2 regions of the Faecalicatena contorta genome follow, and region 1 is predicted to be linked to the other one. Evidence: riboswitches for the same ligand, from Rfam matches in the RefSeq annotation. Region 1 holds a riboswitch; the other holds the start of a gene.
The links. A riboswitch is a leader RNA that binds a small molecule or an ion and turns the genes downstream of it on or off. The one in region 1 is predicted to bind FMN.
Positions count from the first base shown of each region.

Region 2: linked by a shared signal. The riboswitch ahead of ribD (bifunctional diaminohydroxyphosphoribosylaminopyrimidine deaminase/5-amino-6-(5-phosphoribosylamino)uracil reductase RibD) and the one ahead of MWG26_RS17845 (ECF transporter S component) in region 1 are both predicted to bind FMN.

Region 1 is NZ_BQNQ01000001.1:3,990,369-3,997,867, forward strand. It holds gene MWG26_RS17830 (ABC transporter ATP-binding protein) at 1-309, opposite strand, end outside; gene MWG26_RS17835 (DUF4318 domain-containing protein) at 517-1,161, opposite strand; gene MWG26_RS17840 (LytTR family DNA-binding domain-containing protein) at 1,158-1,610, opposite strand; gene MWG26_RS17845 (ECF transporter S component) at 1,818-2,444, opposite strand; FMN riboswitch at 2,577-2,703, opposite strand; gene MWG26_RS17850 (HD domain-containing protein) at 3,079-3,567, opposite strand; gene yicI (alpha-xylosidase) at 4,084-6,447, opposite strand; gene MWG26_RS17860 (beta-glucosidase family protein) at 6,444-7,499, opposite strand, start outside.
Region 2 is NZ_BQNQ01000001.1:4,665,829-4,673,327, reverse strand. It holds gene MWG26_RS20875 (bifunctional 3,4-dihydroxy-2-butanone-4-phosphate synthase/GTP cyclohydrolase II) at 1-604, opposite strand, end outside; gene MWG26_RS20870 (riboflavin synthase) at 618-1,253, opposite strand; gene ribD (bifunctional diaminohydroxyphosphoribosylaminopyrimidine deaminase/5-amino-6-(5-phosphoribosylamino)uracil reductase RibD) at 1,235-2,338, opposite strand; FMN riboswitch at 2,473-2,587, opposite strand; gene MWG26_RS20860 (NlpC/P60 family protein) at 2,981-5,182, shown strand; gene MWG26_RS20855 (ribonucleoside-diphosphate reductase subunit alpha) at 5,597-7,499, shown strand, end outside.

The sequences.
Region 1 (7,499 bases):
TTCCCGGATGGTAAGACTGTCCAGTAGAAAATATTCCTGAAAGATAAATCCCAGATTGTCCCTTCGAAAATCAGCAGCGCTTGTGTTTGCCAGTTTCTTTAAGTTAACGCCTTTGATCCAGATATTCCCGCTTGTGGGCGTATCTATGGTAGAAAGGACATTCAGCAGGGTGGTCTTCCCCGAACCAGAGGCGCCCATAATGCCGACAAACTCCCCTCTTTCTACGCGAAAGGATACTTTATTCAGGCTTGGGTACTGCGCCTTTTCATAGGTCTTCGTTACATCTTCAGCCACTAATAATGCAGTCATTGTGAAATCTCCTTTTACTTTTAATAAGTGTATAATACAAGCGCGGTAAAAAAAACGAATGAGTAAATCAGGCACTTTTTGTGTGGTCCGCCCATTTTCAAAAAAATTAACTTGCGTGTGTTTAAAAAATCCTAAAAAACGGATGCGGCGCCCTCCCTTAAGAAAGCGCCGCATCCGGGCTTTTTTCCGCTATTTTTTTGCCTTGAGCTATCCGTCTTTTCTGAATTTCAGTGCATACATAGGGCCAAACTGTGAGTAAAAGAAATCCAGTGTGACCTCATATTTCTCCCCATCCATCAGAATGACTGCCGGTTTCTCCCTTTGCAGAAATTCCAGCTTAATTTTATTCTTCCTGCAATAATCTTCTATTTCCCGGCAAAAAGCCTCCGCTCCTTTTGGGCATTCATCCAGATCAACGACCAGGTATCTGCCTTTGACAGTTCTGCCATTCAGCTCTTTCGCAATTTTCAAAACAGAACGGTAATCCAGTATCCAGCAGACCAGAACCACTGCCGCATTCACCAGAATGATGTGCCGCCAGGACTCCGACACTATAAAGGACAGCAATACAAAACCGACAGCGATCAAATCGATCCAGTACACAGCTGCCGCCCCTTTAAACCAGCTGCTGACCCTTCCCTTCTCCGGCAGGTAATGTAGCCAAACCAGCAGATTGCCGATCACCAGATATCCTGCCAGGGCTGCGGGAATAAATGGCAGTATCCGGCCCACCTCGTTCATATCTTTTCTAAGACTCAAAAACAGCGCAGTACTCGCAAAAAGAAGCAGCCCCAAAAAGCATCCCTGATAAATCTTCTCTCTTGTCTCTTCAGAAATCCTGTTTTCTTTCATAACAATCCCTCCTTAATCTTGGCTCTGAGTCCTTTTAAATATTTCCTTGAAATATAGGTAACGTCGCCATTTGCAAATTCTGCAATCATAATCCCACCGACTGACGGCTTATAGACCTCCACTTTCGCCATATTCAGAAGCACCGATTTGGATGCCCTGACAAATTCCGGCGGAAGCAGTCCCTCCAGCTCATAAAGACGCTTCCTCGTAGAATAAATATCCTCCCTGGTATGGATATACTGTACCTCCTGCATAGATTCGATGTAGTAAATTTCTCTGCACTTAATCTGATAAATCTTATCGTCCTTGTTGCAGGTTAATATCAGAAACTTATATCTTTCCTGTTCAATAAACTGAGCCAGCCTTTTCGTACTCTCGCTTTCCTCATGCACGCGGATCCTGGCAGATTCTTCCGTCTCTATCCCTACTTTTTCGATCTCCACCTTCATATCCGTTTCCTCCTGCCTTTAATTGAATTGTTTCCTTTTCTGTATTTATCTTATCCAAAATAAAAAAGAAAGTCTACAGAAAACCGGTCAGTGGCTCTTTTGGGCAGGTAAAAGGCTGCCAACCGGGGACTTGAATCCCCGAATGGCAGCCGCATCTTATTTTATCATCTTCTCATTATAAAATTATTTTACTTGCCTGACTCCTTATTACCGCATCCGAAAGATCGGGCTGATCTTTTTATAAATCAATAATACAATCAGGGATACCAGCACACCCTTTAATAGATTGAACGGCGCCACAGCAAACATAACGAATGTGGTAAGACCAGTAATACTTGCATTAATAGCCGATCCCATATCCACCAGCGCATCGATCGGCATCCCAAACGCTGCCGCATATGCCGGAAGAAGGATAAATGCATTCAGTACGCATCCGATCGCCGTCATAAAAATAGTCCCTGCGGTTAGTCCGATAATTGCACTTGATCTGGTGCGCTTTTTCTTGTAAATCAGTCCTGCCGGCACACATAATGCACATCCGATTAAAAAGTTTGCAGCTTCACCGACACCGGCAGTGATCGTCCCATTAATCACCAGGTTTAACAAAATCTTTACAAGCTCAATCACGGCTCCTGCCAGCGGCCCCATTACAAAACATCCTACCAGTACCGGAACCTCACTGAAATCAATCTGATAAAATGCGGGCGCAAATGGAAGCGGGATTTCGAACAGCATCAATACCGTTGCAATGGCTGATAACATTCCGATCTGTGCGATTGTACGGATTCCAATTTTAGATTGTGACTTTTGTACTACATTACTTTCTGTGTTCATAGTCGTTTCTCTCCTTTAATTATACAAATGATTTGAATTGAAAAGAAAGAAAATCTTCATGGAGATCGTGTCTCAGACATAATAAAAACCCCGGATGATAATTCCGGGGTTAAGATTACGCTTTTACGGCATCAATTTCTTCTCTCATCCAGACTTTACTGTCGGTACTGGAATTACACCAGTTCAACCGCTGTCATTATGGCAGTGGGTCGCGGACTATACCGCCGGTTGGGAATTGCACCCGACCCCGAAGAATTCATTCTATTCTATAGGTTATTATAACCCATTGTATGTGGTTATGCAAGCAGTTTTTTTGGTCAATTTTGCCAAAAATTTCACGTAGATCTTTGTATCTCGTTATAAGTAATCTTCGAAATGTCGTAAATTTGTCGTAAACGTTGCTGTGAATTCTGCCGTAAAGGCTATCAAAAATTCGGATTTATATCTGCAGAAATCAGATTACAGCCCTCTGTTTTTCCTCTTCCATTGGCTTCTTATTTAGTTTTTTCATTTGCTGACGGATACGTTCCGGGTTCACTGATTCGTAAACCTTTAAGATCATTTTTTGAGTATCCATCATCTTCATGTTTTGGCAGATTTTCCAATAATTTTTCCCTCAAATAGTAATTTACGGCTAACAAAGTCCAAACATTACTTTACAAATCTGCTTTCCACATTCTGTTCTGAAAATATGATTATACGCATTTAAAGCCGCTGTTTTTGACAGGTTATCCTCCATGATATTTACAAGAAAATCCGCTTCAACAAGTATTTGATAGTCTATTCCATCAATATTATCGTACGTATGATGATTTGCTATCAGATACTGAACTCTTTCAGATACGTAATCTTCAAACCCCAAATCTTTAAGTAACTTTTTTACTATTGCAGGGCCTTCTTTTTCCTGTAATTTTCCGCTACAATCCCCATACTTTTCTTCACATATGTGAATCCCTATGTCGTGAGTCAGGGCTGCAGCTTCAAGAATGAACAGACATTTCCCATCTACATTTTCTGTTTCAGCAATTAGTTTCGCATAACTGTGAACCTTGCAAAAATGCTGAATCCTCTTTGCGTCCCCACGATATAACTCTATCATTGATAAATGTAACTTATTTAACATTTTTAACACTCCTCTAAACGAATAAATATTTGTAGTATTAACGCCTCCAACGTATCCAATAAAATTAATATAAAACGGTTTATCCATTCACAGCTCTCGTAAACGGGTAGACCGTTGCCGACTATACACAACATTCTTCCCTTAAATTCTGGATTGTCGATTTGTATTTGCATTTTACCATATAAGCCTGAGAAGTTCTATTTATTTTCTTTTAATTTTAAGGAATAGTGGGCAGCTGCCTATCAGCTTCTTGTGTATTTCTTTATCACACTTGAGCATTTTGACATAGTATATATAACCTGTATTGAAAAACGAGCTGTGAAATTAGGTGATTCAAATCGAGTTTCCTTAAAATCTGCATATAATCATTGTTCTGTATTGGCAAAGATGGACTAAAAACAAATCAAATGCAAGATTGTATTGAAATCTGCGGAAAAAGATATTCAAAAATCTAAGGAAGGCTTCATTCGCTAGAGAGGTTCTCCTCATTTGGGAATACAAAAATCTTCCTGTTTTTTATTTCCCCAAAATCAACTGCTCCCCGTCCGCTGCAACAACAGCGCTTCGCCTCTCCTTATCGTACTGCACCGTCCCTCCACTTATGCTCCGGATTTCAGGAACATTGTAAAGTACATATGTTATCCTTTCATTTTTCCCACAACTAGACAAATAAATCTTATCTTTATCCGCATATGCCCTCACATTCAGCACAATATTACCATCTTTGTCGGGGATCCGGCATTCTGCTTTCTCTCCCTCCCGTAATTCATAGATACCGATCTGCACATTTTCCGCGAAGGAATACCCGGCTGTTTTTTCATTGCTTCCCATCGGGAGAAGCGAATTCTCGGCCACGAATAAAGGCAGGGAATGATAATCGTATGTTTCCCGGTACCAGCGTCCTCCTTCTTTCCGTTCTCCGTTCAGAAGGTGCGTCCACACACCTTTCGGCAAATAATACTCTCCGATTCCCTCTTTATTAAAAATCGGCGCTACCAGAAGACGGTCTCCAAGCATATACTGCATATCGAGATATTTTACTGCAGGATCATTTTCATATTCCAGGATCATCGGTCGCATCACAGGAATTCCCGTCTTGTGCGACTCCACTGCCATACTGTAGATGTAAGGCATCAACTTCAATTTCAGTTTCGTAAATTCTCTGCACACTTCCACAGATTCTTCGTCGAACAACCATGGCACCCTGTAGCTTTTGGAGCCATGTAGTCTGCTGTGAGTGGAAAGCAGCCCGAATTGCAGCCATCTTTTATATACATCTGCATCGGCTGCCAGTTCAAATCCACCAATATCATGGCTCCAGTAACTGAAACCGGAGAGCATAAAGGAAAGGCCGCCTCTCAATGATTCTGCCATAGATTCATATGTGCCTGTACAGTCGCCTCCCCAGTGTACGGGGAATCTTTGGCCTCCCACCGTCGCACTTCTGGCAAATAAAACTGCCTCCTTTTCTCCTCTTTCTCTCTTTAACAATTCAAATACCGTCTGATTATATAATAATGTATAATAATTATGCATTCCCCATGCATCTGCTCCGTTTGCATAAGTCACATCAACAGGAATCCTTTCACCGAAATCTGATTTAAAACAATCGACTCCCATATCCAGCAGTTCTTTCAGTTTTTCCTGATACCAAATCACAGCTTCCGGGTTCGTAAAATCAATGACTGCCATTCCAGGCTGCCAGTTATCCACCTGCTTTACGCCCAAACCATCGGCGCGCATTAGGAAATAGCCTTTCTTCAACCCCTCCCGGAAGAATCCCGTTCCCTGTGCTACATAGGGATTAATCCATACGCATATTTTCAACCCTTTGTCTTTATATCGCTTTAACATTCCCCTCACATCCGGAAATGTTTTCTCATTCCATTCAAAATCACACCAGTGCAGGCCTCTCATCCAAAAGCAGTCGAAATGGAATACGTCAAACGGCAGATCCCGCGCTTTCATCCCCTCGATAAATGAGTTAACAGTTTTCTCATCATAATCAGTCGTGAAGGATGAACTCAGCCAGAGTCCGAACGACCATGCCGGAGGAAGTGCCGGTTTGCCCGTCAGACTCGTATAGTGCTCAATCACTTTTTTCATAGAACTTCCGCCAATCACATAATAACGCATCTCCTCTCCTTTTACGGAGACGCCGACTGCTTCTACCTTTTCGCTCGCAACCTCAAAGGACACGTCTGTGCTGTGATCCACATAGATTCCGTAATTTTTATTCGTTATATAGAACGGAATATTTTTGTAACTAATCTGCGATGAAGTTCCCCCGTCCTCGTTCCAGCAGTCTACAGTCTGACCGTTTTTTACAAATGCGGTAAACCTTTCACCAAGACCATAAACACATTCTCCCGCTGCCAGTGAAAACTCTGAGACAATATAAGGATTGTAGTCCTCAGCAAGATAATTTGTCTCCGGGTACTTGGTTGAATTTTTTCTGTCATGTCTCATGTATCCGACATTTTTAAACCCACATGATGTCATATCTTTCCCGTTTCTTTTGTAGCTGATATAGAACTCTTTTAGTCCCACATGTACACTAACATTCCCTGCTGACATCACCGCCTCATCCTCGCTGATGTCTATATTTACTTTACATTTTTCTCTATTCAGCATAAACCGGGGTTCTCTCTTTTCGTATCCTTCAAAATGAAAACATCTTACGGAAATAATATCCTCGCCGGCTGAGGTAAACTCAAACGTCAGCGTTCCGACGTCCAATGCGCCTGCGCGGCTGCAGATGGTCCGGAACGGAGCAATCACCCTCATGCCGTTTTCTATTTCTTCCACTTCGTACGCCTGTACCGCATAACATGCGTGAGCAGCCTCGCTCTTTTCCCAGAATCCCTCTGTAAATTTCATGGCTTACTCCTCCTGCTAATGTTCTGTAATACTTCCGCCTTTGCATAAAATCCTCTCGTTCTACCGTCGATTACTGCACTGTCAGCTACTTGCAACTGTTCCTGAAGACGGATATCCCTGCAGGACGCTCCAAGCGAAATGATGTAATTCCCCTTTTCCACAAACCATTGCATGTCACGGTCCAAGAAGGCAAACTGAGACACCTTCATCTCAAACCGCACTTTCTTTTCTTCGCCCTTTTTCAATTCCACTCTCACGAATCCGGCCAGTTCCATTGTCGGACGCACCATCTGCGATACGGCATCTGTAAAATACATCTGGACAACTTCTGTTCCGTCACAGCCACCTGTATTTTTAATCCGTGCTTCCACCTTGATGACAGACGACGCACTAACGACCTTTTCCTCGATTTTCATATCAGAATACTCAAAAGAAGTGTAGCTCAACCCATGTCCGAAATAATAGAGAGGCTCTGCCGTATCATTGATATATCCGTTTTTATTCCGAATCATTCCGGTGTGCCCAGCTGCAACATAGCCGCTTCCTCTCGGAAGGCCATAGTAAATCGGAAGCTGTCCTGCATTTCTTGCCACAGTGACCGGAAGACGCCCAGACGGATTCACCTCGCCGAAAAGCAATCTGCACAGAGCGCTGCTTCCCATTTCTCCCGGCTGCCATACTTCCACGATAGCATTGAAATGTGACGCGGTAAACTCGTTTGACAGGGGACGTCCGTCATAATGAAGTACGACTGTTTTCTTATGTAATCCGTAAATTTTTCTCGCAAATTCCTCCTGTGCTCCCGGCAGATCAATGTCGGTAGCATCCACGCCCTCCCCAACCGTGGAAGTACTTCCCCAGCCATTTTTACCTCCGAGCGTCAGCAAGACTACATCGGAATCGGCCGCAGCACGCACTGCCTCTTCCATTCCGCCAAGTTCAGTTCCTGCACAGTTTATCCCCTTTGCAAATACCACCTCTGTGTTAGGAAGATATTCTTTTAATTTTTGATAAAGTGTTTTTGCTTTCGGAAAATCTTTCTGTATCCGCTT
Region 2 (7,499 bases), 680 kb from region 1:
CTTTTGTTTTTCTATACTCCTGTAATTCTTTAATTGTAATGTATGGCAGACTGTATTTTTCCGCGAACTTTTTCAACTCAGAAGTTCTCATCATCTCCCCGTTGTCTCTCATGATTTCGCAGCAAAGCCCGCATTCTTTCAAACCAGCCAGACGCATAAGGTCAACAGTTGCCTCTGTGTGTCCGTTTCTCGCTAAAATTCCGCCCTCTTTTGCTATTAGAGGAAACATATGGCCGGGACGGCGGAAATCTGCTGCAGAGGCATGCTCTGATACACACATGCGGGCAGTAAAACCTCTTTCCCCGGCGGAAATGCCGGTGGTGGTATCTTTGTGGTCAATGGATACTGTGAAAGCAGTATCGTGGTTATCTGAATTTTTCTCAACCATAGGGGGCAGCATAAGCCGCTCTGCAATTTCTCTGCTCATTGGCATGCAAATTAATCCCTTTGCAAAGCTCGCCATAAAGTTAACATTTTCTGTTGTTGCGTACTCGGCTGCACATATAAGATCGCCCTCATTTTCTCTGTCTTCATCGTCCATGACGAGAATTAATTTTCCTGCCTGTAATGTTTCGACCGCTTTTTTTATTGAATCCAGCTTCATTTTGAATGCCCTCCTAATATCCATTTTTAAGTAGAAACTCTTTTGTTATCATAGATGTATCTTCTTTGCCCAGAAGCTTCTCCACATATTTACCGATACAGTCATTCTCAAGATTGACGGTATCGCCGTTCCTTTTTGTGATTAGTGCTGTATGTGCCAGAGTATGGGGGATCACAGAGACACGAAAACTGTTTCCGGATACCGCTGCAACCGTAAGACTGATCCCGTCTATCGCAATAGAACCTTTTTCAATAATGTACCGCGCGATTTTATCGGTTGTCTGAATTGTGTACCATACAGCAATCGTATCCTTTTGAATTTTAGAAATAGTCCCTGTGCCGTCAATATGGCCTGTAACGATATGTCCGCCAAACCGCCCGCCTGCCGGCATTGCTCTTTCCAGATTAACGGGACTTCCCTGCTTCAGGCCGGAGAGGGCCGTCCTGCTTAGCGTTTCGTGCATGACATCTGCGGTAAACGAGGATGCCCCATGAGCAGCGGCAGTCAGGCAGATGCCGTTCACAGCGATACTGTCTCCGGTTTTGATATCTTCCAGGATTGTTTTTGCATAGATAATCAATCGAACAGAATTCCCCTTTTTATGTATACCGGAAATATTTCCAACTTCCTCTATGATTCCAGTGAACATGGATATATCACCTCACTTTCGATAAGAAAATCATCCCCGATCTGAGAAACAGAAGACGTTTTTAGCTGAAAAGCTTCGTTCGGAAAAGCAACGCCGTTTCCACCCACAGGAGTGCTGGCTGCACCGCCGAAAAGTTTGGGGGCGATATAAATCTCTGTCTCATCCACGATCTTTTGGTCTAAGGCACTCCAGTTTAAAGTACTGCCGCCCTCTAAGAGAACACTGTCAATATTCCGGCTGCCCAGGTCAGCCATAAGGTCTGTAAGGTCTATATGGCCGTCTATTTCCTTCACGTCTATCAGTGCGCAGTTTTTTTCCAGGTATTGTCTCCGTTTCCCTTCATCTTTGCTGCTGGTAGCCAGAAAGGTTGTGACGGAACCGGCTGTCTGGACAACATTTGATTCCAGGGGAGTCCGCAGGTGTGTGTCACAAATGATCCGGGCCGGACTCCTGCCATTTTCCAGACGGCAGGTTAACGATGGATTATCATATATGACCGTATTCACGCCCACCATAATTGCTGAAAAAGCATGCCTTGTCTGATGCACCCGCTGTCTGGCCTCCTTGCCGGTTATCCATTTTGAGCGTTTGGTGTAAGTGGCGATTTTTCCATCCATTGTCATAGCGTATTTCATTAGGACAAAGGGATTTTTTGTTGTTATGAATTTGCGGAATACCTTTATCAGTTTTCTGCAGTCCTCTTCCAGAACGCCAACCTCAACCTGGATCTGATTGTTTTGTAAGATCTCAACACTTTTTCCTGCCATGACCGGATTGGGATCCAGCGTGCCGATCACCACTTTTGCTATTCCACTGCGGATTATGGCCTCGGTGCAGGGGGGAGTTTTCCCGTAGTGGCAGCAGGGCTCCAGGGTTACGTACAGGACGGCCCCTTCCGGGGAATCCGTACAGTTACGAAGGGCATTTCTTTCAGCATGCGGCCCCCCGAAGTATTCATGCCAGCCCTGCCCGATCACCTTGCCGTTCTTTACAATAACAGCCCCGACCATTGGATTCGGATTCACAAACCCACAGCCCTTTTTTGCAAGCGCCAATGCGGATTGCATGTGTTTTAAATTATCCATATCATCACCTCCGAAAAAAATAAATGCCTTGAATAAAATCTATCCAAGACATTTAAAAAGGTAATTTATGCGATCTAAACAAAAAACTCTGAAATGATAGAATCATCTCAGAGTATATAAAAAGCATGTTTACTTTTCATCTTCTTTTATCCAGACTTTACTGTCGGCTTCGGAGTTGCACCGAATCATACCTTGCGGCTCGTGGGCTGTACCACCGGTAGGGAATTGCACCCTGCCCTGAAGATAGTTTGTTATTCAATTAAATTTATTATAGTGGGGCAGGTACGAACTGTCAATATAGTTTATGGAATTTAGAGGAAATAGGGTATTCCAATTTATCGTATGATGATTCCAAAATTGAATAAGCAGTAATGCCGAGAAGAAATAAAAAAATTGCACAGTAATGAGGGGAAAATATGATTGCATTCATTCCCGCCAGGGAGTACAATATAAGAATAATGATCTCATAGGAGATAGATACAAGGAAGATACAGAGCAAAGCTCTTTTTTGCGAGTTTCTGCCTTAACAGGCGGACGGCGTTGGAAGTTTTAGGGGGGCTGCCATAGCCGGGAGAATGATGATTACGCAGAGGTATGAGACCTATAGAGAATTGCAGTGAATTTGCGGGAGGAATAATTAGAATGAAAGCAAAAGAGTACAAAAGAATGCTGGCAGTTGTCTTGTCGGCAGGAATGATGGCTGTACAGCCGGCATCCGTTATGGCAGCCGATACAGGCATGAATGATCCGTTACAGCAGGAACAGGAAGGCGGAGAGGGACAGGACGGTGCGCAGTCGGAAGATACAGAGCAGCCAAATGACACTGAACAGCCCGAAGAGGCCCGTCAGGCAGCGGCGGTTGACGGAAGCGGAACAATGGTGGATATCTCGGAAGAGGTGCTCAAGATGCTGGAGGACGGCACCGTTTATCAGGATGAGGAGACCAAGTTTTTACATGACAGTAAGACAAATCAGAAGGTAGACCCGGTTACAGGAGAGCGGGTGGAAGAAAAGCCTGAGGAGAAACCGGGCGGTGACGGGAGTGACCGGCCAGGGGATAATACACCGGATAAGCCAGGTGACAATACACCGGATAAACCGGGAGATAATACAACTGATAAACCGGGCGGTAATACAACGGACAAGCCTGGCAGCGATGACGAAGATGGAAAAGACGACGGGGATAAAGAAGAGAATGGCGGCACCTCCGACAATGGAAATACCGGAGGCAGCCAGGACGGTTCAGACCAGGAGAGCGGAGATACACAGAAACCATCGGATTCCGGTGAAAGCGGCAGTGATGGGGAGAATGAGGGCAATAATTCCGGAGATGCCCAGGAGGCACCTGCTGCGCAGGACCATTCTAACAATCAGGCCTTGATTGCCGGTCAGCAGATTTTTAAGCTTCCCGAAATTAAGAAGGACTTCCGGTTCTGGACGGTGGCAAGAAGGTATGCTTTTGCGAAAGCAAAATTATCCGTGCGTGAAGAGATGACAGAGAATGCGAGAGCAGTTGGTTCTTTGAATACAAACGGACTTCTGTATGTACTTCAGGAAGAGGAGGACGGCTGGCTGTATGTGGAATCAGGCACGGTCCGCGGTTTCGTGAAAGCGGATGAGGTTCTGCGGGGAGACGATGCACAGAAGCTTTTAACAAAGTATCAGGACAGGGCGAAGAAAAAGGCCGAGAGAACAAAGACAAAGTATACTGGAATAGAAAGCGTGGTTTCTGTTGCGAAGGAGTTAATTCCCCAGAATGAGAATAACGCGTTTTTACATACACATTCAACGGTGAACAGGACCGTTATTGACAAGAAATATGCACTGACAACCATCGGACTGCTCAACGTCAGAGAAGGCAAAGACACGAATACCAGGATTGTAGGAACGTTGAAGGCAGACAGCCTGTGCTATGTACTTGCCGACGAGAATGAAGAGTGGGTTTATATTGAATCAGGCGATGTGAGAGGATTTGTAAATAAAAAGTATCTTAAGACAGGGAATGAAGTGAATAAGACTGTGGAGGAGAAGGGAGAAGAAAACTTCCCGACTGCCAGCGAGATCATAGAACCGGAAAAGAACAAGGCCTGCTATTACACATTGACTTCCGTAAAATCAGGGGTACCAGGCAGCAGTGTCAGACAGTCTGTTTTAGAGTTTGCCTCACAGTTTATCGGCAATCCTTATGTCTGGGGCGGAACCAGCCTTACAGAAGGTGCAGACTGCTCCGGGTTCGTACAGAGTATTTTTAAAGAGTATGGATACAATCTGCCGAGAGTGGCGGAGGATCAGGCACAGTATGGCACAAAGATTGCCGTGGAGGATGCACAGCCGGGAGATCTGATATTCTACGCAAAGGACGGTTATATTCACCATGTTGTGATCTATGCGGGAGACGGAAAGACCGTTGAGGCCATGGGATCAGATTATGGAATCGTCCAGGGGAATGTGGATACATCCGAGGCAGTGTGGGCGGTGAAAGTCCTGGATGACAGTGTGGGCGGCGGTTTTGCCAGCAGCATTGGGGAAGTGAATGCCACAGATGATATGTACGGAGAGTATCTGGGAGATTACCAGCTGACTTATTACTGTTCCTGTGAGGTATGCTGTGACGTGGAGACAGGCATTACAGCAACAGGAACTCCGGTTGTGGAAGGACAGACGATTGCGGTGGATCCGAGTGTGATTCCTTATGGGACGCAGGTTATTATTGGGGGACATGTATTCACAGCGGAGGACTGCGGAGGTGCAGTGAAAGGGAATCATATTGATATCTATGTAAATGATCATGACAGAGCTCTCAGTATGGGCGTGAATCAGGCGGATGTGTATCTGGTGAAATAAAAGGATGCTTCAGACACGCTCCAGGGCATCTTGTAATTCATGTTCTGCGAGGGTGAGAGATAAAAAACTGCTCCCGGCCGGGCAGACGGATCAGAATATTAATTGATCTGTCTTCCTGACTGGGAGTATTTTTGGTTTATAGATGATATCAAAGTAAAATCTTATGTATTCCGAATAGAATTTACCTTCAGCAAGAAGACTAATTTCAAGATATGTGGTACTCTGTGAAATAACCGAACGTGGATTAAAACATTCGCCGTAACAGTTCAGGCTTGCCTGAACTGCTACTATTCGTCTCACAATGTAAGAATCTGTATATTGATAACAACGATATGTTGTGGTAATATGTTCTACATGGCACAATAGATTGTGCAAGTATGTGAAAATATATGGTGTGAAAGGCTTGAGAATTCTATGAAGATTTATAAGAGAGATGCAGCTCTGGCTGTGTATGACCCGGAGAAAATTAAAAATGCGATAGGGCGTGCCTTTTCCAGTGTGGGCAGTTCTATTGCGGAATCAGAAAGCAACAGGCTTCTGGACAGAATTGAGTCGAAGTTTCCGGACGATGTAAATGCAGGAGAACGGGCCATATCTGTGGAGGAAATCCAGGATTTTGTTGAACGGACTCTGATGGAGGAGAATTATTATAAGGAGCTGAAGAGCTATATCCTGTACCGGGAGGGAAGGGCAAGACGAAGGATATCCCGCCAGCGGATTGCAGCAGAATTAGAAAGTATACCCGGGGTTTCAGGCGTATTGGCCGGCATTCAGAAGGAATTTATCCAGGAGGAATACGAGCTGGAGCAGCTGAATGCCAGATTTCAGGCGCTTTTAAGCCCTGGGCTGACGGATCTGGAAAAACTGGCTGTACTCGTAAAAGCATGTGCGGAGCTGACGACACAGGAGGCGCCAAAGTGGGAGATGATTGCTGCCAGGATCAGAATGCTCAGTTTTGATCTTCAGCTGGACAGGCAGATGCAGGCATTTCATATCCACAGCTTTTATGAAAAAATATGCTGGCTTACGGAACAGGGGCTTTATGGAAAATATATATTAGAGAACTATTCCCAGGAAGAGATCGGGGAGTTTGAGACATGGCTTTGTAAGAAAAGGAATGATCTGTTTACATTTTCCAGTCTGGAGCTGCTGCTTGGGAGATATACGATCTGCAGCAGGACGGGGGAACCGCTGGAGGCGCCCCAGGAAATGTTCATGGGAATTGCAATGCATCTGGCGATGCAGGAGAAAAAAGACAGAAGCATCTGGGTCAGACGTTTCTACGATATGCTCAGCACGCTGAAAGTGACTATGGCAACGCCGACGCTTTCTAATGCGAGAAAGCCGTACCACCAATTGTCCTCCTGTTTTATCGACACAGTGCCGGACAGTCTGGATGGAATCTACCGCAGCATTGATAACTTTGCTAAGGTCAGTAAATACGGCGGTGGGATGGGCATGTATTTTGGCAAGGTCCGGGCAAGCGGCAGCTCTATCCGTGGATTTGAGGGCGCTGCAGGCGGTGTGATCCGCTGGATACGGCTCGCCAATGACACGGCTGTGGCGGTGGACCAGCTCGGGGTCCGGCAGGGGGCCGTGGCGGTTTATCTGGATGTGTGGCACAGAGACCTGCCGGAATTTTTGAATTTAAGGACGAATAACGGCGATGAGCGGATGAAGGCTCACGATGTATTTCCCGCAGTCTGCTATCCGGATTATTTTTGGAAGCAGGCACGGGATCATATAGACAGCGACTGGTATCTTATGTGCCCCCATGAGATACTGACGATTAAAGGATATGCCCTGGAAGATGCTTTTGGGGAGGAGTGGGAGGAAAAGTACCTGGACTGTGTGCGGGATGAACGGATCCGCAAGCGGGTCATACCGATGAAAGATGTGCTTCGGCTGATTATCCGCAGTGCGGTGGAGACCGGGACGCCCTTTGCTTTTAACCGGGATACGGTGAACAGGGCCAATCCTAACCGGCATAAAGGTATGATTTACTGCAGCAACCTATGTACAGAGATCGCCCAGAATATGAGCGCGATAGAGTTGGAAGAGCAGAGGACCGAGGAGGTAGACGGGGAGACCGTTGTCGTGACGGTGACAAAACCAGGCGAGTTTGTAGTGTGCAATCTTGCCAGCCTGTCATTGGGACATATACAGGTGGAGGACTACAAGGAATTGTCTTACATTACCGAGAGCGCCGTACGTGCTTTGGATAACGTGATTGACCTGAATTTCTTTCCTGTGCCTTATGCCAGGATTAATAACCACAGATATCGTCCGATTGGTCTGGGCGTAAGCGGATACCAGC